Regions from separate parts of the Lysinibacillus sp. DFXJR4 genome, predicted to be linked through region 1. Evidence: predicted binding sites of a transcription regulator. Region 1 holds the regulator's gene; each other region holds the start of a gene.
What was found. The regulator LexA, encoded in region 1, represses DNA repair genes until DNA is damaged. The targets are predictions, from matches to a motif close to CGAACATATGTTCG.

Region 1 (5,593 bases):
AATCAATGTCTGTATAATTAACTATACAAAACATTTCAAGAAAATCCATTTAAACTACCTGATAATGTGATAATTGAGAGCTTGTATTAATCATGCTCTTCTCTACCATCAGTGGGATGTTAAAAACTCCCACAGACCTTCCATTATTCACCTATTACCTTTTCCTGATGCTCCCGATACCTTCGATGTACTGTTGCCTTGCTGACATCAAAGCCTAAGCCTCGAAGCGTCATGGCAATTTCCTCGAATGTAAAGCCTTTGTTTCGAAGCTTAATAATTTCCTCAATCGGGACTTCCTTTCGCTCCTGCCCATTTGGATTTCCACGATTCGATAAATTATTTTCAGGTCTATAGCCCTTTTCCACCGCTCGACGCATACCACGCCGTATTTTAGCATTATGGATTCTACGCTGGTATTCCTCTACGATCGCTAATATTTCTAGCAGCATCGTATCCATTTCATTTAATTGTACAGGTCCTGCATCCCGCATGGAGAAAACATCTGTTTCAGTTTTTTGCAATAAATGCAGCACAGCCATTCTGGCATTCCCACGTCCTAAGCGAGTTTCATCCTGGACAAATAATGCATGAATTTTCTTTTCTTTAATGAAATCAAGCATTTCGAGTAAGCCATCTCGCTCCACATCATAGCCACTATGCTGATCTAAAAAAATGCCCTTTATATTGTAGCCCTGCTCCTTGGCATAGCGCGTTAATTCTTCCTGCTGACGCTCAAGCGAGGAACTTTGTGTCTCTTTTTCTGTACTCACGCGGCAATAGATTACAGCCGATTGTTGTTTATTTATCATGGTTCATTTCTCGCAATTTCAATAGAGTTTATGGGATTGGCTTGGTTTCCCACCACTGGAATGACTAATGATTTACCTGCAATAATTTGAACATCTGGTAATTCATTTTCTGTCTTTACTAATTTAATCCAGTCTTCCTTACTCATTTTACCACGGTATTGCTCTGCTAACGACCATAGGCTATCGCCATGCTCGACTTGTATTTCCTTGTAAGTCACCTCACCAGGATCTGTTATGTAAAGGTATCCTGTAAACAGTAAGCAAGCCCCTAATAAAATGGAGATATGCGGATTTTTCTTTAACCAATTCATCATTATAACCTCTTTTCTAGAATGTTTGTTCGGAATGTACGTTCTTATAATAGTGCGAACAAACGTTTTTGTCAAACACTTTTCGAACCTATGTTTGCATAAGTGTTCGCATTCTGCTATACTATCTAATAAGTAGAAATAAAAGAAAAAAGAGGTGAGCAATCATGAAAAAAGTTTCGAAAAGACAAGAAGACATTTTAGCCTTTATTAAAGAAGAAGTACGCGCAAAGGGGTATCCACCATCTGTACGTGAAATTGGCGAAGCAGTTGGACTTGCTTCAAGCTCAACAGTTCATGGACATTTAGCTCGTTTAGAACAAAAGGGCTTTATCCGCCGTGACCCAACAAAGCCTCGTGCCATTGAAATATTGGAGCCAGAAGACTCAATCCAAAAGCAAAGTGTTATTCACGTCCCTCTTGTGGGTAAAGTAACAGCAGGTTCTCCAATTACAGCTATTGAAAATATCGAAGAGTATTTCCCGCTACCAGATACTTATGGGACAAGTGAGGATCAATTATTTATGCTAGAGATTATGGGTGAATCCATGATTGAAGCTGGTATACTTGATGGAGACTTAGTTATTGTAAAGCAAAAATCAACGGCTGATAACGGGGATATTGTCGTGGCAATGACAGAAGAGGATGAAGCAACGGTTAAGCGTTTCTTTAAGGAAAAAAATCATTTCCGCTTACAGCCTGAAAACTCCACAATGGAGCCAATTATTGTCGATCAAGTTTCAATTTTAGGACAAGTTGTAGGCCTTTATCGTCGTGTGCACTAAAAAATATAAAATTTTTGGATGATTTTAAGAGGCTGATATGTTCCCTGATGAGCATATACCTCTTTTTCTTAATTTGAGACATAGAACAAAATACGATCTACATAGGGAGTGCATCCATTTGAAACAAAAAATTAAGCAGGCTGTACAAGAGGCATATACGACAATGTATAGCTCCTTATACGATGAACAAATTTATGCGGCTGTTTTAGTGACAGATGGTGATTGTGGAAGCCTTTATTTAACAATGGGAACCGAAAAATCACTTATTGAAATTGGTCAGAACTATGAGGACGACCCCGAAAACTATCGTTTTTTAAAGGATGAATATTTACATTATGATGAAACGGATATGCTCGAAAAGGTAAGTCGTGAATTATTAGATACAATATTGCATATCGAAGACGAGGAATTTGTTAAACATAAAGAGATGCTTCATCAAGCAATGAGTGATACGATGTATGAATTGAAGCAGGAGGGCATTATCGACGAAAGCATTTTTGTTTTTATTTCGGTGACTGATGATGACCAGGATGAAATATTGGAGCTAACGTCAGCAAAGCGTTGTAATCCAAATCACCCCCTACTCCCTGCATTTATCCGTAATTGGCAGTATTAAATACCTTTACGAAGATTTCGAACAAAATTTTTCGCCATCTTCCTTTATCAAAAAAAGAATCCACTTTACAATGGATTCTATGCCTCTAATTTGAATGTTAGGCTTGCCTTTATAAAAGCAGTAAATATTTTCTTTGACACTTCATCTCCTGCCATCGCCTGCTCTTCTGGATGCCACTGTACCGCCAGACAAAACGGGTGATCTTCATGTACGACTGCTTCTACAATTCCATCACTGGATTTTGCAGCAACCTTTAATTTCTCAGCTAATACGTTGACAGCTTGATGATGAAAGGAATTTACGGCTATTTTCTCTTTCTCGGTGATTCTGTTTAATAATGAATCAGGTGTAACCGTAACATAGTGGGTAGCAACACCCCGAGCTGCCTGCTGCATATGCTTTAATAATTTTTTACTATGATATTCGCTCTCCATATCCTGATAAATATTGCCTCCAAGGGCAACATTTAATATTTGAATGCCACGACATATACCAAAAATCGGCATCTTGCGAATAAAGGCTGCCTCGATTAAAGCAAGCTCTACAGAATCTCTTTCAGGGTGTACCTTCCCTAATTTGGGTGCAGGCTCTGCATCAAAGAGAAATGGATGGACATCACAGCCTCCCGATAGCAATAACCCGTCCGTCAAAGACAAAGTTTGTGCAACATCCTCCTCTATACCAGGTGGAATAATGAGCGGAATGCCCCCAGCTTCGATAATACTATTACTGTAGGCAGCATTTAATCTTGCTGACAAATCATCCTCCAAAAAGGCCGTTATGCCAATTACTGGCTTCACTTTATCCCCTCCAAAATTGTAAGTTATCCCCTACCATAACCCAAGATACCAATTTATCAAGGCATCTCCATAAAAATAGACAACTATAGCCGCAATAGCAATGGATGGGCCAAATGGAATTGGTGTCTTTCTGCCCTGCTGTCTTGCCTTTAACACTATAATGCCAACAACCATCCCGATAACAGCGGCTATAAACAACGTTAAGAGTGCCTTTAATGTGCCCAATACAAGCCCTAGTAAAAAGAATAATTTAATATCTCCCCCACCCATACCACCTTTTGACAGGACAGCTATACAATATAATATGCCAAAGCCAACAATTGCACCCAGCGCACTATCCCACCATGGGGTTAACGGTGAAAGTACACGTCCTATGAAGAGCAATGGTAGGAAAAAGAGCAGGACTTTATCAGGAATAAGCATATAGGCAAAATCTGATATTACGATAATAACAAGTAATGATATCAGCAATATAGCTACAAAAAATTCTATGGTAAAGCTTAGTTTCCAATAGGCAAATGCAAATAAAACCCCTGTAATCAGCTCCATTAAAGGGTAAATCCAAGAAATTTTCTGTCCACAGCTACGGCATTTTCCTCCTAGCCACACATAGGACAATACAGGTACTAAATCAAGGGCTGTTAGCTGCCTTTGACAATTTGTGCAATGTGAGGGTGGTCGCACAATGGATTCCTTGATAGGTACACGTAAGCCCACCACATTAAAAAAAGAGCCAAAAACAAGCCCAAAAATAAATACTGTCACGGTATAAGCCATTTCCATTTTTATGTCCTCCTAAACTAAGAGGCGCCCATACATATGAAGTATGCGCGCCTATCTTTATTCTTGTCCCTCGTAATAGAACGTCGTAATCTGTACAGTAGCCTTAATGATAGTATCCGCCTCTTTGTCCAGCTTTTCTTTCTCACCAGGAAGAGACATTTTAATCGTATCAATTTTCATCACTCGCTCAAGCTTTTCCACTTCCTTTAAAAAGGTAACCATTGAGTCAAATGTTAAGGCCCCAATATCAAAGGTAAAGGTTACTAGCTTTAGCTCTGGTGGAATATTTTCTTGAGCAATCGTAGAAATAGGCGGAGTTTCCGTATTCTCTTGATTTTCCTCATTAACCTTTGCTTCTGCCTCAGCAACTGTATTCGTTTGACCCACGTTGGCATCTGCCACAGGCTCATCATAATTATTAAAGATTAGCGACTCCATGCGCGTACCTGTCACCTCTTCAATTTCCACCATATCTCTCAATACCTGCTCAACCGCTCTTACATTTGGCACTTTTTTTTGCATCTCTAAAGTTTCCTGCATGGGAACCTCGAGCTGCTCATCAAAGGAGGCCAGGGATTGCTCTAAGCTTTTAATCTCAGTTTGCAGACTTTGAATACTAACTTCCTTCGCTTGTACCTCATCCTTCTTTGGCAAAATAACATAATAATAGAGCGCAAATAATAAGGAGGCTATCAACAGGACAAGCAATAGTATGCCTGATTTCTTATTATTTAGTAATCTCGTCATGAGCTTCGTCCCCCTACCAGATACATAAAATCAATTGTAGCTGTAATAGACACAGAGTAACGAGGCATCTGCTTAAATTTTTCCTCAGCAGGTAAGTCCTTGTCCTGCTCTCCTAGCTCAATGTCAAAATTAGTGATAGAGCCAATTTGGGCATCTGTAAAATAAGGACTTGCTAATAAACGCTCGACATATTTAGAAATAGCTGTCATTGTTTCAAAATCTGCCTCAATTGTTACTTGGTTTGTGCCAAATGAATAGCTACGTAAATAGCTTGGGCTTGGTAGCAATGCATTTGTTTCATCAATTAAGGGCGTTACGGGATAAGCAACACTTTGTACATATTGAACAGATTGCTTTAATGAGCCTGTATTTTGACTTTGCTTTGTGGCGATATCATTTCGTAGCTGCTCCTGTCTTTCCACTAATCGTCTCTCTTCTGCTGATAAATCCTTTAATGCTGTCCTAGCATCAAAAAATAGATAGGTCATAAACGCTAAAATAATAAGAATAATTGCTAGAATAATATAAATCAACAATGGCGAGGTTTTCCGCTTCTCTAATTTCGGTAAGAGGTTAATTTCTGGAATCATCCGTGAACCTCCTTCAAGGCTAGTCCAAGCAAGGAGGAAAACGCTCTTGTAAACTGCGGAAACTTCTTCTGTAGCATCTGATCATTTAACTCGGTTAATGGAACACCTAAATTGGCACGTAGAAACTCACTAATGGTAGGTAATAAAGGGTTGTC
Region 2 (5,593 bases), on a different contig from region 1:
TCAATCATCTCTTTGCCTTTGAGAATATTTTCTTCACGAAGATGACGTTTGAAAAACTGTTTTATTTTATTTTTTGCCTGTGAGGATTGCGCTATTTTAAGCCAATCACGGCTTGGGCCAAAAGATTGCTTAGAGGTTAAAATTTCAATAATGTCTCCCGTTTTTAACGGTGTATCAAGCGGTACCATTTTACCATTAATTTTCGCGCCAATTGTACGATTTCCGACCTCTGAATGCACACGGTATGCGAAGTCGATAGGTACAGAACCTGCTGGTAATTCAATGACATCTCCTTCAGGTGTGAATACATAAACCATATCAGAAAATAAATCAAATTTTAAAGATTCCATAAATTCCTCAGCATTTGAGGATTCATTTTGAAATTCTAAAATTTCACGGAACCATGTTAATTTTTGATCAACATTTTGTTTTTCGGTATCAATCTTTTTACCTTCTTTATATGCCCAATGTGCAGCAATCCCGTACTCGGCAATCTTATGCATTTCCTTTGTACGAATTTGCACCTCTAATGGGTCACCATAAGGGCCAATTACTGTCGTATGCAGTGATTGATAAAGATTTTGCTTGGGCATTGCAATATAATCCTTAAAGCGTCCAGGCATCGGCTTCCATAGCGTATGCACGATTCCTAGCACAGCATAGCAATCTTTAATACTATCGACCAATACACGAATGGCTAATAAATCATAAATCTCATTAAATTGTTTTTTTTGCAACACCATTTTGCGATAGATGCTGTAGATATGTTTTGGACGACCATAAATATCTGCATCGATTTCGACCTCTGTAAGCTGTGATTTCATTTCAGCCATAACATTTTCTAAATAGGCCTCACGTTCATCGCGTTTTTTCTTCATCAGACTAACAATGCGGTAATATTGCTGTGGATTTAAATAACGAAGAGCTGTATCTTCTAGCTCCCATTTAACTGTCGAAATTCCAAGGCGATGCGCAAGTGGCGCAAAAATTTCAAGCGTTTCTTTAGAGATACGGCGTTGCTTTTCAGCAGGCAAATGCTTGAGCGTCCGCATATTGTGTAAACGGTCAGCCAGTTTAATTAAAATGACACGGATATCCTGTGCCATAGCAACAAACATTTTACGATGATTTTCTGCTTGTTGCGCTTCTTTTGATAAATATTTAATTTTCCCCAGCTTTGTCACGCCATCAACAAGCATTGCAACCTCTTCGCCGAATTCACGAACTAAATCGTCGCGCGTAAAATCTGTATCCTCGACAACATCATGTAAAAAACCAGCCGCAACTGTTTCAGGGTCCATTTGTAATTCAGCTAAAATACCAGCTACTTGTACTGGGTGAATAATATAGGGTTCACCTGAACTTCGGAATTGCTCGATATGGGCATTCCTTGCTAATTCATATGCTTTTTTCACGAATGCGACATTTTCATCATTCATGTAGGATTTGACTAACTCAAATACGTCCTCGGGAGTCAAAATTTGCTCTTTCGCCATAACATGTCCACCTTGCTCGTCAAATTTTTCAGATTAGATATAAATTTAATTGTATAAAATATTGTAGCCTATTGTAAAGCGACTATGTCATTTTGTTTAGTTAATCTCGTGAACAATGTGAAAAATGGAAGAATTTTTCTTCATAATGAATAAAAAGACCCTCTGCGAATGTAATATTTCGCAAAGAGTCTCTCTTTTCGTATAATTATTTAGCTTAATTTATTATACGCCACAGCAATTTTTGCGCCTACAACTGCATTATTTTTTACTAATGCAATGTTTGCATCAAGGCTTTTACCCTCTGTTAATTCTTTTACTTTTCCAAGTAAGAATGGCGTAACGTTTTTGCCTTGAATACCATTCTCCTCTGCTTCTATTAACGCTTTTTCAATGATTTCTGTAATGAATGCATGCTCAAGCGCCTCAGACTCCGGAATCGGATTTGCAATAACAGCTCCGCCTTTCAACCCTAATTGCCATTTTGCACGTAGCATCTCTGCTACTTCCTCTGGTGTTTCTAGTTTAAAGTTAACATCGAAACCACTTTGACGAGTATAGAACGCAGGCACTTCATCTGTGCCAAATCCAACGACAGGTACACCCTTTGTTTCAAGATATTCTAATGTTAAACCAATATCTAAAATTGATTTAGCACCGGCACAAATTACTGCCACATTTGTTTGTGCCAGTTCTTCTAAATCCGCTGAGATGTCCATTGTTGTTTCAGCGCCTCGATGAACACCACCGATACCACCTGTTACGAAAATTTCAATGCCCGCAAGTTCAGCACAAATCATTGTTGCCGCTACAGTTGTCGCACCTAATTTTTTTGTTGCCAATAAATAGCCTAAATCACGACGTGAAGTTTTTGCTACTCCTTGTGCATTACCGAACATTTCAAGTTCTTCATCTGATAAACCGATTTTAATTTTCCCGTCAATTAAAGCAATCGTTGCTGGAACTGCACCATTGTCACGGATAATTTGCTCAACTTCACGCGCAGTTTGTACGTTTTGAGGGTATGGCATACCGTGAGAGATAATTGTTGATTCTAATGCTACGATTGGTAAACCTTTTGCTTGTCCTGCTTTTACTTCCTCTGATAATACAATGAATTCTTTCATGTTGTTATTCCTCCATTTCACTTTTTAACAAATCTACGGATAATTCAGGTCTTACTGTGTATGGGGATGCCAGTGTGTTTTTAGCATTTGTCAAACCGGCATCAATGCATGTTGCGAAGGATTGTCCAGTAAGCCAGCTATGGATCACTGCACTGACAAAGGCGTCTCCTGCACCTGTTACATCTTCAATCTTATCTATAATCTTAGCCTTAAAATGACAAGGCTTAATCGAAGTTGATGCTGCAAAAACACCCTTGCTTCCTGCTGTAATAATGACATGCTCAGCACCTAATTGAAGTAGTTGCTGTAATGCTTTTTCATAATCGGCAGCGCTTTCAATTGCATGCCCAACAATTGTTTCCGCTTCGTCCGTGTTACAAATAAACCAAGTAACCCCTTGCAATGTATCAGGTAGTCGATTCATTTTAGGGGAAGATACAGGCACAATGACTAACGGAATTTCACGAGCAATTGCCATCTGTTGAATATAGGCTACTGTTTCCTTCGGGCAGTTTAAATCCAAAATATAGCATCCAGCATTAACAAGCATTGCCTCGTGCTTCTTTAACAAGCTCGGCAATAACAGATCATATACCTCCATGTTTGCAACAGCCAGTGCTAGCTCTCCCTGCTCATCCATGATTGCCGTATAAGAGCCAGTTGAAGCATCTGGTAATTGCTCAACATAACGTAAATTCATAAAGGACTCAGAAGCCTCATGGATTACTTGCCAATCAGCATCCTTGCCAGCCGTTGTTAGTAATGTTACCTGATGATTTAGCCTACCTAGGTTCTCAGCAATGTTTCGCCCAACACCACCTACACTAAAAGAAGAGCTTGCAGGATTGGAAGTACCAAACTGGACGTTCCCCTTCACATGAAATTTACGATCTAGATTTGCACCACCGATACAAATAATTTCATTTTCCTCGGGTAAAATATACGCACGTCCTACTATTTTTCCTTGCTTCGTTAAGCTCGACACTAAGTTGGCTAGCACTGGACGAGATAGATTCATCTTATCCGCCATCTCTTGCTGAGACATAAACGGATTTTGACGAATTAATGCCAGTACCGCCTGTTCTCTTTCATTCATAGCATCACCTTTTATTATATTTGTTTACATTATAAACTTTTGTTTGTTATAAGTCAAAAAAAAATGAAATCAATAAGATTATTGAGTTCATTTTCATAGTGTTGAAAAGCTAAATAGTCAAGGGACCTTTTGTGAACATTTAGTCAAAATGAAGGTGATTTCCGTTCCAGGCTACTCGCTTTGTTGCTGTCGCTTCGCTTTCGCACAGTTAAAACATTTGTTGCTGTTGCTTCGCTTTCGCACAGAGCAAAGCTTCCTGTGGGCGAGCGACGAGCCGCTTCCTGCGCTGGAGGAACGAAGGCTAAGTGCGTCACGTCCTGTGACAACGCCTTCGTGACCAACCTCGTGTTGGCCTCAGTTTCTCGTCTGTCTCGCTATCCCACGGGAGTCGAGTAGCCTTGCACTCCAATCAATAATAGTTAGAACTTTAAATATTTTCTTCCTTCAAAAGTAAAGTAAAAGCATATTACTCACCATCATTAAATGGATAGAATAGTAGTACAATTCTATAGCTGTCAACCTACATTTTGTGCATAAAACTACTTTATAAATAAACATAAAGCCACTTATTGCTGACATGTTGCTTTCGCATAGAAAATGTTATCAGCTTCATTTTTGCGAAAAATAGTGATGGCTAAGAATCCAATTTATCACTATACATTTATGTGAAATGCCAATGAAAAATACTATGAGCAATGGTTGATTGGAGTGTAGACTGAGTGACTCCTAGGGGATTCAGCGTCACAGAGGAGACCCTGGAGCGAGCACATTAGGGGAACAAAGGCTAAAATCGTCACGTCCTGTGACAACGCCTTCGTGACCAACCTCATGTTGCCCCAAGCGGCTCATCGGACGCCCCCAGGAAAGCACTCAGTCGGAACGGAGATCAACCCCTCGTTTTGAAAAAGGGCATACTTTTTAATTTGTCACCTTGATTTCATTGACATAATAGTATTTCAACAACATGAAAATGAAATCAATAAGATTATAGAGTTCATTTTTCAATATTATTCAGGATGAGCTTGCCTTTGTGGCTGTTTTTTTACCATAATAACAAATAAGCTTGCTAAAGCACAGAAAACACCTGCCAGGAAAAAAGCCCATGTATATGAATTGAAAAACTTATAAATGAGCCCTCCACCATAAGCAGCTAGAGCAGCACCTGCCTGGTGTGATGCAAAAATCCATCCATAAATAACACCACTTTTATTCGTCCCAAAAGTTTGTCTAGCAATACTAATGGTTGGAGGTACAGTGGCAATCCAATCTAATCCGTAAAAAATTGAAAAGATCGCTAGTAAGGGAAGTGAACCTTGAGATAATGCGTAAGGAAGCAATAGCAAGGACATCCCTCTTAAAAGATAGTACCAAAACAATAACCATCGATTATCAAAACGATCCGATAGCCACCCTGACAAAGTAGTACCAACGAGATTAAATATGCCCATAAAGGAAAGAAGCGATGCAGCAGTAACTAATGGTACACCAAAGCTAATACAATAGGATACAAAATGAGTGCCGACTAATCCACTTGTTGAAAGACCGCAAATAAAAAAACTTCCCGCTAATAGCCAAAATTCTTTAACCTTTATGGCCTCAAATAGTCCACTAAAAGCTATAGTAATTGGATTTTTTTTATGAGGCTCTTGAGATATTTCTAACTCTTCTTCCTGTCCATAAGGTAACATCCCAATATCTTGTGGTTTGTTTTTTATAAATAGCAAAATGATGATAAACATGAGCGTACTAAGTAGAAGAATTAAACCAATCGCATGTCTCCAAGAAAATTGCTCAATGATAATAGCCAGTACAGGCAGTAAAATTAATTGCCCGGTTGCTGTACTTGACGTTAAAATTCCCACCGCTAGCCCTCTTCT
Region 3 (5,593 bases), on a different contig from region 1:
ATCGTTGACAATGACTTGTCTTGATACATTGGCGAATTTAGCTAGATCTGTGCCTGTTATAGGTGTTGTACTATTTTTTAATTGTGCTAGAAGATGCAGTCTGCGTTCCTCGCCTAACATTTTTTTCATAAGAGATCACCTCTGCCTGTAATAAAGGAAGCAGTTTTCCTTAAAGCCTAGTGTACCATGAAGCATTTCCAACATGCGTGAATTTTTTGTATCCAAATGAAACATTGAACATATGATACGTAGAGAGGAAGGGAGGAAAACATTGCGTATTCATATTGTTCAAAAGGGAGATACGTTGTGGAAGATTGCCAAAGAATACGGCGTTTCGTTTGAAGATTTAAAGAGACTGAATGCCCACCTTGCCAATCCTGACTATATTGTTCCGGGCATGGAAATTATTTTGCCTGAAAAAATAAACAAAGATCCGCATAGAGAAGGGCATCGAGATGGAAACAGAGAGGGGCATAGGGAAACAAACTGGGGAACACATCGAGAAGGGCAAAGTGAAGGACAAAGAGAGAGGAATTGGGAATCACATAAAGAGGGACATAAAGAAACTCAAATGCACAAAGAATCACCTACAAAGCCAGTTAAAGAAAACGTAAAAAAAGAGGTACAAAGGCCAATGCCACCACCTGTTGTTGTGCCGCCACCACCAATGCCAGAGCCACAGATGATACCGATTCCTTATCCAATGCCAATGCCAATGCCACAGCAGCCAATGTTTGTACCACAGCCTGTAGAGCTAAGCTGGAACCAGCAAGTAGTTATGCCACAGGTAGAGCAAACACAAAACGTTGCACCACCTCCAGTACAAATTCAACCACCACCTGTCGTACAACCAGCACCGCAACCACCATTACCACAACCGATTTTTATCATGCCACCGCCAATGCCTGCAGTACCACATTGTTCTAGCTGCCATCAGCCAGTTCATCATCATATGTGGTGGCCAATGCACATGCCGATGCACATGCCGATGCACATGCCAATGCCAATGCATATGCCGATGCAGATGCCGATGGAACCACAAGTAGAGGCCTATACAATGCCACCACAACCAACATCTTGTGAAATGAAGGAAAGTAATGTAGCTGGAATGCAGAATTTCTTAGAATCAAGCACATCGCCATTCTTCCAAAAACCTGAACCATTTACGCAGCCTCAATTCCAGCCTATGCCTGAGATGAATATGGGGCAGTCCTGTGGGTGCAATACTCAGCCAATGATGCCGAATTGGCAAATGGACCCATGTCACTGTCAACCTGTCTGCCCACCACCGCCACCATGCCCATCGGCCTGCCCACCGCCGTGTCCGTCATGTGAGCCATGGGTGTCACCGCACTTATTCCCAGGCGGGATGACGCCTTATCGATGGTGAAAAAGCATACATTATTGAGGAATTAAAACCTAATATTTGGAAATATAAATATCGTTCCAAAAACTATTTTGTCAAGCGTGCAAAGCAATTAGAGATAGCAGAGAAGGTAAAGGCAATTCATCGACAGCTTGGACGGCTCGAACCTTCATTAGTTTTACCTATAGTGAATAGTGATGACGAGCATTTAATTGTGCATGTGTGGCAAGAGGGTAGTCATAGTGCTAATTTTACTTATAAAAAGGACAGAATAGAATCTCTTAAGCTCTTATTTGCTTTACATGATACTCATAAAAAAATAGCCTGGCAAAAAGTACCGGGCTTGCACACCTATTCACAGCTTCTAAAATGGCAAATGCGTCATCTACGTTTTAAAAGCAGACGCAATGAATTTCGCACTTTTTTAACAAAAGAAGAAATAGATCAGATTTTACACTATAGTGATAAATCCTTACAGTTAATCTCTATGGAGAACGTGCCCGAAAAAGATATTACACTTTTACATGGAGATGTTGTCCATCATAATTTTTTACGGTGCTCTAATGGTGAACTAAAGTTAATTGATTTTGATTTGGCACATCTAGGAGAAGCAGATGATGAATATATTTTATGGCTACATCGGGTATTGCCAGCAGTAGATTATGACCTTACTAAAATATTTTCAGAGTTACCAGAGCTGAAGCGATTAGATAAAAGAAAGTTACATCGTTTAAAATATCCTAATGAGCTATTACGTGAATGGCTTTTTGCAGTAGATTTACCATTAGATCAGCAACTAGTATTTTTAGATTATTTAGTACCGTTTACTAAACGTGCCCTCACATACTGGCCAAAATTGTGGTACGATATTGATAGAATGATGAAAAAATGACCGTCTTTTGGCGGTCATTTTTGTGTGGATGTAACTACTATACTATTTCTTATAGTCGAGCATTCGTTCGCTATATGCTATAATCGAAGACGATGATTGTGAGGGATTATAGATGTATGATTATTTAAAAGGACAAATAACACGTATTACCCCTGAGTATATTGTGCTCGAGCAGCAAGGAATTGGCTGGCAGCTAAACACACCCAATCCATTTGCATTTAGAACATCAGCACTTGAACAACAAATTTTTGTACACTTACACGTACGTGAAGATGCACAAGTATTATATGGTTTTCCTAATTTGGACCAACGAGAATTATTTCGTAAACTCATTTTAGTTTCAGGAATAGGGCCAAAGGGGGCATTGGCTATTCTAGCTACAGGAAACCCGCAGCAAGTAATTAGCGCTATTGAACGAGAAGATGAAACATTTTTAGTAAAATTCCCTGGTGTAGGGAAAAAAACAGCACGCCAGATGATTTTAGATTTAAAAGGCAAGCTGGGAACCTTATTGGATACAATTGAATTGCCAAGTACTGAGGATGAGTTACCACTGTTCGGTGTGAATCCGTACAAACATGAGTTAGAGGAAGCCATTCTTGCTTTAATGGCACTTGGTTATTCTGAAAAGGAGCTAGAAAAAGTGCGACCGCAGCTTGAGGAAAATGAAAAACTTCAAACGACAGATGCCTTTATGAAACAAGCGTTACAATTGCTACTTAAGTTGAAATAGTGAAAGGGGGAAAAGTACATGTCTGAACGTATGATGGCTAGTGAGGCAGGCAGCTATGATGAGCAATTTGAATTATCTTTAAGGCCCCAGCGATTGGCTCAATATATTGGACAGCATAAAGTAAAAGAGAATTTACAAATTTTCATTGAAGCAGCAAAGCTTCGTCAGGAAAGTTTGGATCATGTGCTGTTATATGGACCACCAGGACTTGGGAAAACGACATTAGCTGCTGTTATTGCCAATGAGATGAATGTCAATGTTCGCATGACAAGTGGCCCTGCGATTGAGCGTCCAGGAGATCTAGCAGCGATTTTAAGTTCACTAGAGCCTGGGGACGTCTTATTCATTGATGAGATTCATCGCCTACCTCGTGCCATTGAAGAAGTGTTATATCCAGCAATGGAGGACTTCTGTTTAGATATTGTGGTTGGAAAAGGTCCAGAAGCACGTTCTGTACGCCTTGATTTACCTCCCTTTACCCTTGTAGGTGCTACAACAAGAGCTGGCGCATTATCAGCCCCATTAAGGGATCGTTTTGGTGTTTTATTACGCTTAGAGTACTATGACGATATTTCCCTTGCTGAAATTGTTGCTCGAAGTGCACATTTATTTGAGGTAGGAATTGAGCAAATAGCAGCAATGGAAATGGCGAGGCGTTCTCGCGGTACACCTCGTATAGCTAATCGCCTATTGAAACGAGTGCGAGATTATGCACAGGTGCTTGGAGATGGTATGATAACAGAGAATCTTGCAAAGCAAGCACTTGAGTTATTACAAGTCGATCCTAGAGGACTTGATCATATTGACCATAAATTAGTGACCAATATGATTGAGCGCTTTCAGGGTGGTCCTGTAGGCCTAGATACCATAGCAGCATCTATTGGTGAGGAGCGGGTTACAATAGAAGATGTCTATGAGCCGTATTTAATGCAAATTGGCTTTATCCAGCGTACACCACGTGGAAGAGTCGCTAGTCATTTAGCCTACGAACATTTTGGATATGATTATCCTAAACAAACATAGAAGAAGGAAGTTTTTTTCATGCGTGTAGAAGATTTTGATTTTGAATTACCAGAGGAGCTTATAGCCCAGACGCCACTTGTCGATCGAACAGCTAGCCGATTAATGGTTGTAACGCCTGGTTCAAATGAAGTGGAGCATCATCATTTTGCTCATATTTTAGATGAGTTACATGCTGGGGATTGCCTTGTGTTAAATGATACAAGGGTACTGCCAGCGCGTTTAATGGGTGTAAAAGAGGAAACAGGTGCCCATATAGAAGTATTGTTATTAAAGCAAATAGCTGGTACGGATGAATGGGAAACACTTGTGAAGCCTGCAAAGCGTGTAAAAGTCGGTACAGTTGTCTCATTTGGAGCTGGCTTACTAACAGCCACTTGTACAGGAGAGCTTGATCACGGTGGACGTACATTTGAATTTAACTATAATGGGATTTTTTACGAGATTTTAGAGCAGCTTGGTGAGATGCCATTACCTCCATATATTCGTGAAAAATTAGAGGATAAGGACCGATACCAAACCGTCTATGCCAAAGAACGCGGTTCAGCGGCGGCTCCAACGGCAGGTCTGCATTTTACGGAAGGCTTACTAGAACAAGTGAAGGCAAAAGGTGTAGAGGTTGTCTTTATCACGTTACATGTTGGACTAGGAACATTTCGACCTGTCAGTGTAGATTCCATTGAAAATCACGAAATGCATGCTGAATTTTATAGTGTTACAGAAGAAGCCGCTTCAACGATTAATCGTATAAAACGTAATGGTGGTAAAGTGATTGCAGTTGGGACAACTTCTACACGAACATTAGAAACTATTGGCTCAAAATATAATGGGGAAGTGCGAGCAGAACAAGGCTGGACATCTATTTTTATTTACCCAGGCTATGAATTTTCAGTGGTAGCTGGCTTAATCACAAACTTCCATTTACCGAAATCTACCCTTGTCATGCTTGTTAGTACGCTTGCAACAAGAGAAACAATTTTAAGTGCCTATCATCAAGCTGTAGCGGAAAAATATCGTTTCTTTAGCTTTGGTGATGCTATGTTTATTCGTCCAAAGAGATAATTAAGGATAAGAATCGGAGTACTGTTTTTACTTCAGATAAGAGAGGAATATTTATTTATGACACAACCAGCAATTCGCTATGAACTACTTCATACTTGTAAGCAAACAGGAGCACGTCTTGGTATCGTGCACACACCACATGGCTCCTTTGAAACGCCAGCCTTCATGCCAGTAGGTACGCAGGCAACCGTTAAAACAATGTCGCCAGAGGAACTAAAGGAAATGAATGCCGGTATCATCCTGTCCAATACGTATCATTTATGGCTTCGTCCAGGCAATGATATTGTCAAGGAAGCAGGTGGTTTGCATAAATTTATGAATTGGGATCGCCCAATTTTAACAGATTCAGGTGGCTTCCAAGTGTTCTCACTTAGTCAATTCCGAAAAATTGAAGAAGAAGGAGTTCACTTCCGTAATCATTTGAATGGAGATAAATTGTTTTTAAGTCCGGAAAAGGCAATGGAAATTCAAAATGATCTTGGTTCAGATATTATGATGGCCTTTGATGAATGTCCACCAT
Region 4 (5,593 bases), 170 kb from region 1:
TTAAATTTTCGTATATACCAATAATACAAACAACCTACAGTACCAACAGATATACCAAAATAAATACCGTAACGTGTTGCTAGATCAGATATATACTCAATGTGCTTGCCAAAGAATAACCCAAGTGTAAAATACAGCAATGTCCAAATAAAACCTGTTGTGTAGGAATACATCGCATATTTTAGAAAGGGCATCTTATTCATGCCAACTAAGTAAGGAATAATATGTCTAACTATTGGTATAAAATAGCTGATAACTAAAGCAAAATGTCCGTATTTATCTATTAGCTCCTTGGACTTGACTAAATACTTAGCCTTTTTCTTTTTCAACAATTTATCTACTATTTTATGGCCAAATCCTTTTCCTAGGAAATACCCTAAAGACAATCCAGATACTACACCTAGATACGTTAGGATAAAGGCTTTCAAGACCGACATTTTTTCCATGGAACCTAAAAATCCACCACTCATTACAATCATCTCATCTGGAAGCGGCATCCCCACTATGCCTAGCCAGAGACTGAAAAACAATGCCCAATAACCGTATTGCTCAATAAAGGATAATAACTCATTCAATCCCATCTAACTAACCCTCTTCGTTCCCTGTCTACAGTTTAGTACATAGGCTGGTGGAAGATTAATCCACACTTTTTCATGCGTAATAGTATCAAAAAATTGATGGATAAATGATTTCTTAACTAGTGAATATTGGAATGTAATAAATTCTCCTTCCTCTAAACACTCTTTCACATTTTGTAGTATTCGAGAAGCAACGACTGGATTTAAGGATGTAAAAGGCAAACCCGATACAATATAATCGATTGTTTCGATATTTAAGTTCTTCATATACAACCCTAAATTCTCAGCAGAGCCGTAGATTATGATAACATTTGGCTCATGCTCATATTGTTGACGTAGCTTATTATAAAAAACGGTATTATTTTCAATAAGTATTAGCTTAGTAGTATGCGCTTTTCTTTTCATTAATTCTTTCGTAAAGGAGCCTGTGCCAGGACCAAGCTCAACAATACATTGTGCCTTTTTAAAACAAATAGCTTCGACTATTTTTTTAGCTAATTTTTTAGAACTAGGTGAAACAGCACCGATATTTTTTGGATGTTTTATAAATTCAGTAAGAAACGTTATAAATTGCATTCATGTTCTCCCCAATCTGATGAAATCTGAATGTCTTAACTATAACGAGCATTTCTTAAAGATTTAAGAGGAGATTCCTTAAATTTTTCTTAAGAGTTTACATTATTTAGTTGTATTTATAATAGGTTAACTATGATTATGTCTTTGTTTTCGCGGCATCTATGTATGTAATATTTTAAGTTAACTTTATTTACTTGTATTTCACCGTATTCTCATGCGGGGTACAGGTGGGGTACGAAGCATTTTATTACTGGGGTACTTGGGGTACCGAAAAAATACGGACAGGTATATATTGAATCTGATAATTTTAGTTAAGTAAATTAAAAAAGTCACTCATTATTTTTCAAATGAGTGACTTTTATTGATTTTCTTTAATTATTGAGCTTTTTATTAAAATTAAAATAATATGCGTAGGCTGAAGCATAAATCACAAATAATATAAATAAAACTCCAGTAAACAAAAAACCTTGAGATACATTTTTTAATAACTCTTTGTAATTAATTATATAAGATGATGCTCCTGTAATTGCAACTGATAATAATAATGTAGTAATAATAAATAAAGTAGGGTGTTTTTTGGTAATTGAACAATAACATTCTATGTCATTTGCACAACCACAACTCCGAAGATTAATTTCTGTTAATTTAGAAATTCCATTTAGTAATAGGAATACTATTAAAATTATCGCCAAAACTGTAAAAGAACCAAAAAGGAGTAGTTTTCCTGTAGATGCTTCTTTAATATTTGTAAATACGCTAGTTAACGCTGAAATACCTCCAAACGTTCCAATAAGGATTGAGGCAAAAATGCCAAGAATAGCAACGAAATCTTTTTGAACTTTCTTGGCTTTTTGTAGAGATTTTTCTTGTTTATAGCTTATTTTATCAATATCCTTAGAAATATCAATGAATTCTTTTTTCTTTATTTCTATTTCGTTCTTTAAATCTTCAACTTCTTTAAAAAGTTTATCTTTAATAACTTCTATTTTCATTACACCCGAATCCATACGATTAATTTGGATCCCGATTAATTCAATGTGATCTTTTATTTTTTCAATAAATTTATGAAATTCTTCAAGTTCTTCTAATTCTCTTTCTATTGCCATTTCTTTAAGAAAGGAAATATTTCTTAAAAAAATTTCAACATTCTCCCCTGCTTCGTTTATGCCATATGGTTGTAAATAGAAAAAATGTGCACTTAATGTTGAATAAATTCTTACTTTACTTTTAAATACTTCATACCAAATATCAAATGTCTCAACTAATTGACTTTTCTCGGAAGCACTATAGTATTGTATTAAGTTGTAAAAAGTATCTTTGAATTTTAGTTTCAGTTCAATAATTGGTTTTTCTATTTCATTATTTATATCAATAGGATTCAATTTATCACCACTTTAATTACTATACTTGTTTTGAGGCTTCTAATAAATCTTCAAAAGTATATTCTAACTGGGATACACCCTTTTTTATTTCATTTTCATTTCGTTTCCATGAATTATGTTCGTGTGTCATATCAACTAAATCAAACGAATTTAATTTTCCGAACCTTTCAATGATTCTATCTACTAATTCTTTTTCTAAATTTGAAAAATCTGCTGGTTCATGTTTTCCTATTATAATTCCACCATTTTTGAAGAAAATAGTTGTAGGTGGTTCAGTAATCTGACTATAACCATTTATACGATATTCTGAATAAACTTCCCTTACTACTGGACCTAGTTTCCACATCTCTGAGGGCTGTTTATAGGGATAAATATCAAATTCTTTTACCCAATCAAGAGTAACAAAATACAATAGTTTCTGTAATTTTAGGTGATCCAGGTATCCTTCTACTTCATTCATTTTTTTTACGATGTATGCTGCAACTTCTAATGCATCAAATTTACCATTTTTATTTTCTTTCATGAAGAATCCCCCTTCTCGATTTTTTATACACACAGTATGTGTATACAATGTATACACATTCATTATAAAGAACTTATGCGAAAAAATACATACATATAATCCTAGATGATTAATTTTAAAACAAAACCTCCAAATAAGAACATCTGTTCTAAATTCATTATAGAACAAATGTTCCTTTATGTCAATTTATAAAACTTATTAGTTCACGAAAAAACACCCTCAAATGAGAGTGTTGTTTTCTAAGCAATTTTTACTTTTTCTATTTCGCATATTAATATTCCATCACAACTGTTTGCTTCTCTGTCCACCGATTTTCAATCTTGTTTGCGACTTCATTTACCTTTTATACATGACGATCTGATGGAGTTGCAAAGACTTCAAGTACACCTACGCTATTACCATCATTCTTTCTGCGCATTATTAAATAATTATAAATATCTGTCCATTTTGGTACGTCCGTAACAGTAGCACAACCCAAAGAATGTTGGCCTGTATGAAGATAGCGATCACCATTATGACCAATTCGAAACCAAGAACAAGCATAAATTGATTGTGATTCATAAGATTCTGCCAATTTATGAACTTCATCTGGTATCTCAAGATCGTGACTGCCTACAGGAACAGGATTAGAGGGATCTGTCATAATACTGATAGGTCCAACCCAACCAGGACCTAAAAAATAAAAGAGTTCACCAGTGCTTAGAATATAATGAATTAACCCTTGCGATATTGTAGAATCACCGTCTACTAAATACGAACCACCATCACTCTTAAGTTTAACGCTAGCATTCTTTGTTGCCGAACGTCCTTCCATAATTATAAAATAATCCCTATCACCTTGTGTTTGCTGAAAATCAACACGTACGAACTGAGGCAAAGGTGGATATGTTGAACCATCACTATACTTAACAATTAACCAACCTTTTCCATCAGCATTGGAAATATATTTTGTGCTCATAAAACTCCTCATTCCTTATAATAATTTATTGAGTATAGATTTCTAATTATTACTTATAATTGACAAGGATTATTTAAATTATCCCTCAAGTATCTGTATAAAAGCTGACGTTGCTCTGGCTTAATCATCGCCATCGACTAATGAAGCTTTTTGGATATTATCGAATGAAATACGCTTTATTGATAAATCAGCATCTAATAGTAGTTCCTTCTTATATAAATCTGTCCGAGTTATTCTCCCAATCTCATCATGAAATTTGTTATGATCCCACAGTGTCAATTTGATTAGTTTTCTCATCTTAAAAGCTCCCACTCCGTTAATTCTCGCTTTTTATCGTAAAATTGCTCTTTTTTCCACTCCTTCAACTGAACTAAATGTTCTGGCAGCATCATCGCTGTCCATTTCATATTGCCACGGTCATTTAACATCACAAATCACTCTCCACTAATCAACATCAGAAATACTTAAAATATCAAGGAAATGTACCTTATGGACAACCCTATATTTATCTTTAATGTGAATTAATTTAGTGTTTGCATCCATTTTTGTGACTATACCCGAAAGTGGTTCTTCCTTTCTATAGATAGAAAAGGCTTTGTACTTTGAATCATTCATTGCTTCTGTTAATGCGTATGCGATTTCTTCTAAATCAAACTCATCTCGGTCTAGGTGCTTTGGTTCTTTTTTCTTTGCTGGTGTTTTTGTTTTAGCTGCCATCTTTACGCCTCCTCAAAGTAAGAACATTCGTTTGTATATATTATAGAACAAACGTTCTTGTTTTAGCAATAAAAAAATGACCAGGCTCACAAATTTTTGTGATTACCTGATCATTAAAGTTAAACAGCTATTATATTTGTGACTTGTGCAAGTTTCGCTGTTTTAATTTTATTTGCTCCTGCTTTCGCTGCTTCCGCACCTGTAAAAGTACCTGTTTTAACACGCCATAACTTGCCATCTTGTTCGATGTAAGCCACCCAGCCAAAACGGTGTTTTAATACATCCAGTACATTTTCAGCAGCTTGAATTGTGATATATGTGCCTGTTAAAACACGATACTTATTGTTGTCTATGACTGGCTTCGGTTGCTGAACAGCACCAGCATTTTTAACCATTTGCAAGAAAATATTCCAAGCAATATTACCAGCACGAATTTCACGAGGGCAGTTTTTACCACTATAGTAATTATGCTGTACTACATCATCGACTGTTAGACCTTCATCTTTTAAGATTTTCGCAACTACCCTAGCAGTATTTTCTAACGTTTTGTTGTAGTTGCCATCAGCATTCACACACATTTCAACATGGATGCCTTCCAAATTACCTTTAGCTGTTCCAGCAGCCCAACATTGCCAAGTATGTTCAAAAGATTGTACTGCTTCTTTATCATCTACTTGCCAATGCCATGAAGCAGAACGACTATTGCCATTTGCTTGTAAGCGGGCATGTGCATCCGCATCTGCCCCTGTACGGTAATTATCTGTGCCGTGAACAACTACTTTTCGTTTAGAATTACCTTTTCCATTTGTGACCTTTGCAGCTTGAGCATCAGATACTAGCTTTTTACGAATTACTACCA

Region 2: a site for LexA is predicted at 3,749-3,762, ahead of AC2CGN_RS08610 (carbohydrate kinase). Genes of this name have one in related genera too.
Region 3: a site for LexA is predicted at 2,315-2,328, ahead of ruvA (Holliday junction branch migration protein RuvA). Genes of this name have one in related genera too.
Region 4: a site for LexA is predicted at 4,755-4,768, ahead of AC2CGN_RS02680 (YolD-like family protein). Genes of this name have one in related genera too.

Annotation. Positions count from the first base shown of each region.
Region 1 covers NZ_JBXUNW010000001.1:358,865-364,457, reverse strand. The annotation lists gene AC2CGN_RS01730 (YneB family resolvase-like protein) at 144-809, opposite strand; gene yneA (cell division suppressor protein YneA) at 806-1,120, opposite strand; gene lexA (transcriptional repressor LexA) at 1,285-1,902, shown strand; gene AC2CGN_RS01715 (DUF4303 domain-containing protein) at 2,021-2,518, shown strand; gene AC2CGN_RS01710 (gamma-glutamyl-gamma-aminobutyrate hydrolase family protein) at 2,596-3,318, opposite strand; gene AC2CGN_RS01705 (prepilin peptidase) at 3,349-4,101, opposite strand; gene AC2CGN_RS01700 (hypothetical protein) at 4,159-4,848, opposite strand; gene AC2CGN_RS01695 (PilN domain-containing protein) at 4,845-5,438, opposite strand; gene pilM (type IV pilus biogenesis protein PilM) at 5,435-5,593, opposite strand, start outside.
Region 2 covers NZ_JBXUNW010000002.1:111,716-117,308, reverse strand. The annotation lists gene AC2CGN_RS08620 (RelA/SpoT family protein) at 1-1,496, opposite strand, end outside; gene AC2CGN_RS08615 (pseudouridine-5'-phosphate glycosidase) at 1,706-2,620, opposite strand; gene AC2CGN_RS08610 (carbohydrate kinase) at 2,625-3,716, opposite strand; gene AC2CGN_RS08605 (MFS transporter) at 4,724-5,593, opposite strand, start outside.
Region 3 covers NZ_JBXUNW010000002.1:84,113-89,705, forward strand. The annotation lists gene AC2CGN_RS08480 (transcription repressor NadR) at 1-129, opposite strand, end outside; gene AC2CGN_RS08485 (LysM peptidoglycan-binding domain-containing protein) at 272-1,390, shown strand; gene AC2CGN_RS08490 (phosphotransferase) at 1,425-2,258, shown strand; gene ruvA (Holliday junction branch migration protein RuvA) at 2,371-2,991, shown strand; gene ruvB (Holliday junction branch migration DNA helicase RuvB) at 3,010-4,014, shown strand; gene queA (tRNA preQ1(34) S-adenosylmethionine ribosyltransferase-isomerase QueA) at 4,033-5,073, shown strand; gene tgt (tRNA guanosine(34) transglycosylase Tgt) at 5,131-5,593, shown strand, end outside.
Region 4 covers NZ_JBXUNW010000001.1:530,444-536,036, reverse strand. The annotation lists gene AC2CGN_RS02715 (DedA family protein) at 1-581, opposite strand, end outside; gene AC2CGN_RS02710 (class I SAM-dependent methyltransferase) at 582-1,154, opposite strand; gene AC2CGN_RS02705 (hypothetical protein) at 1,526-2,536, opposite strand; gene AC2CGN_RS02700 (Panacea domain-containing protein) at 2,556-3,059, opposite strand; gene AC2CGN_RS02695 (hypothetical protein) at 3,403-4,029, opposite strand; gene AC2CGN_RS02690 (YolD-like family protein) at 4,138-4,314, opposite strand; gene AC2CGN_RS02685 (hypothetical protein) at 4,311-4,448, opposite strand; gene AC2CGN_RS02680 (YolD-like family protein) at 4,462-4,734, opposite strand; gene AC2CGN_RS02675 (N-acetylmuramoyl-L-alanine amidase) at 4,854-5,593, opposite strand, start outside.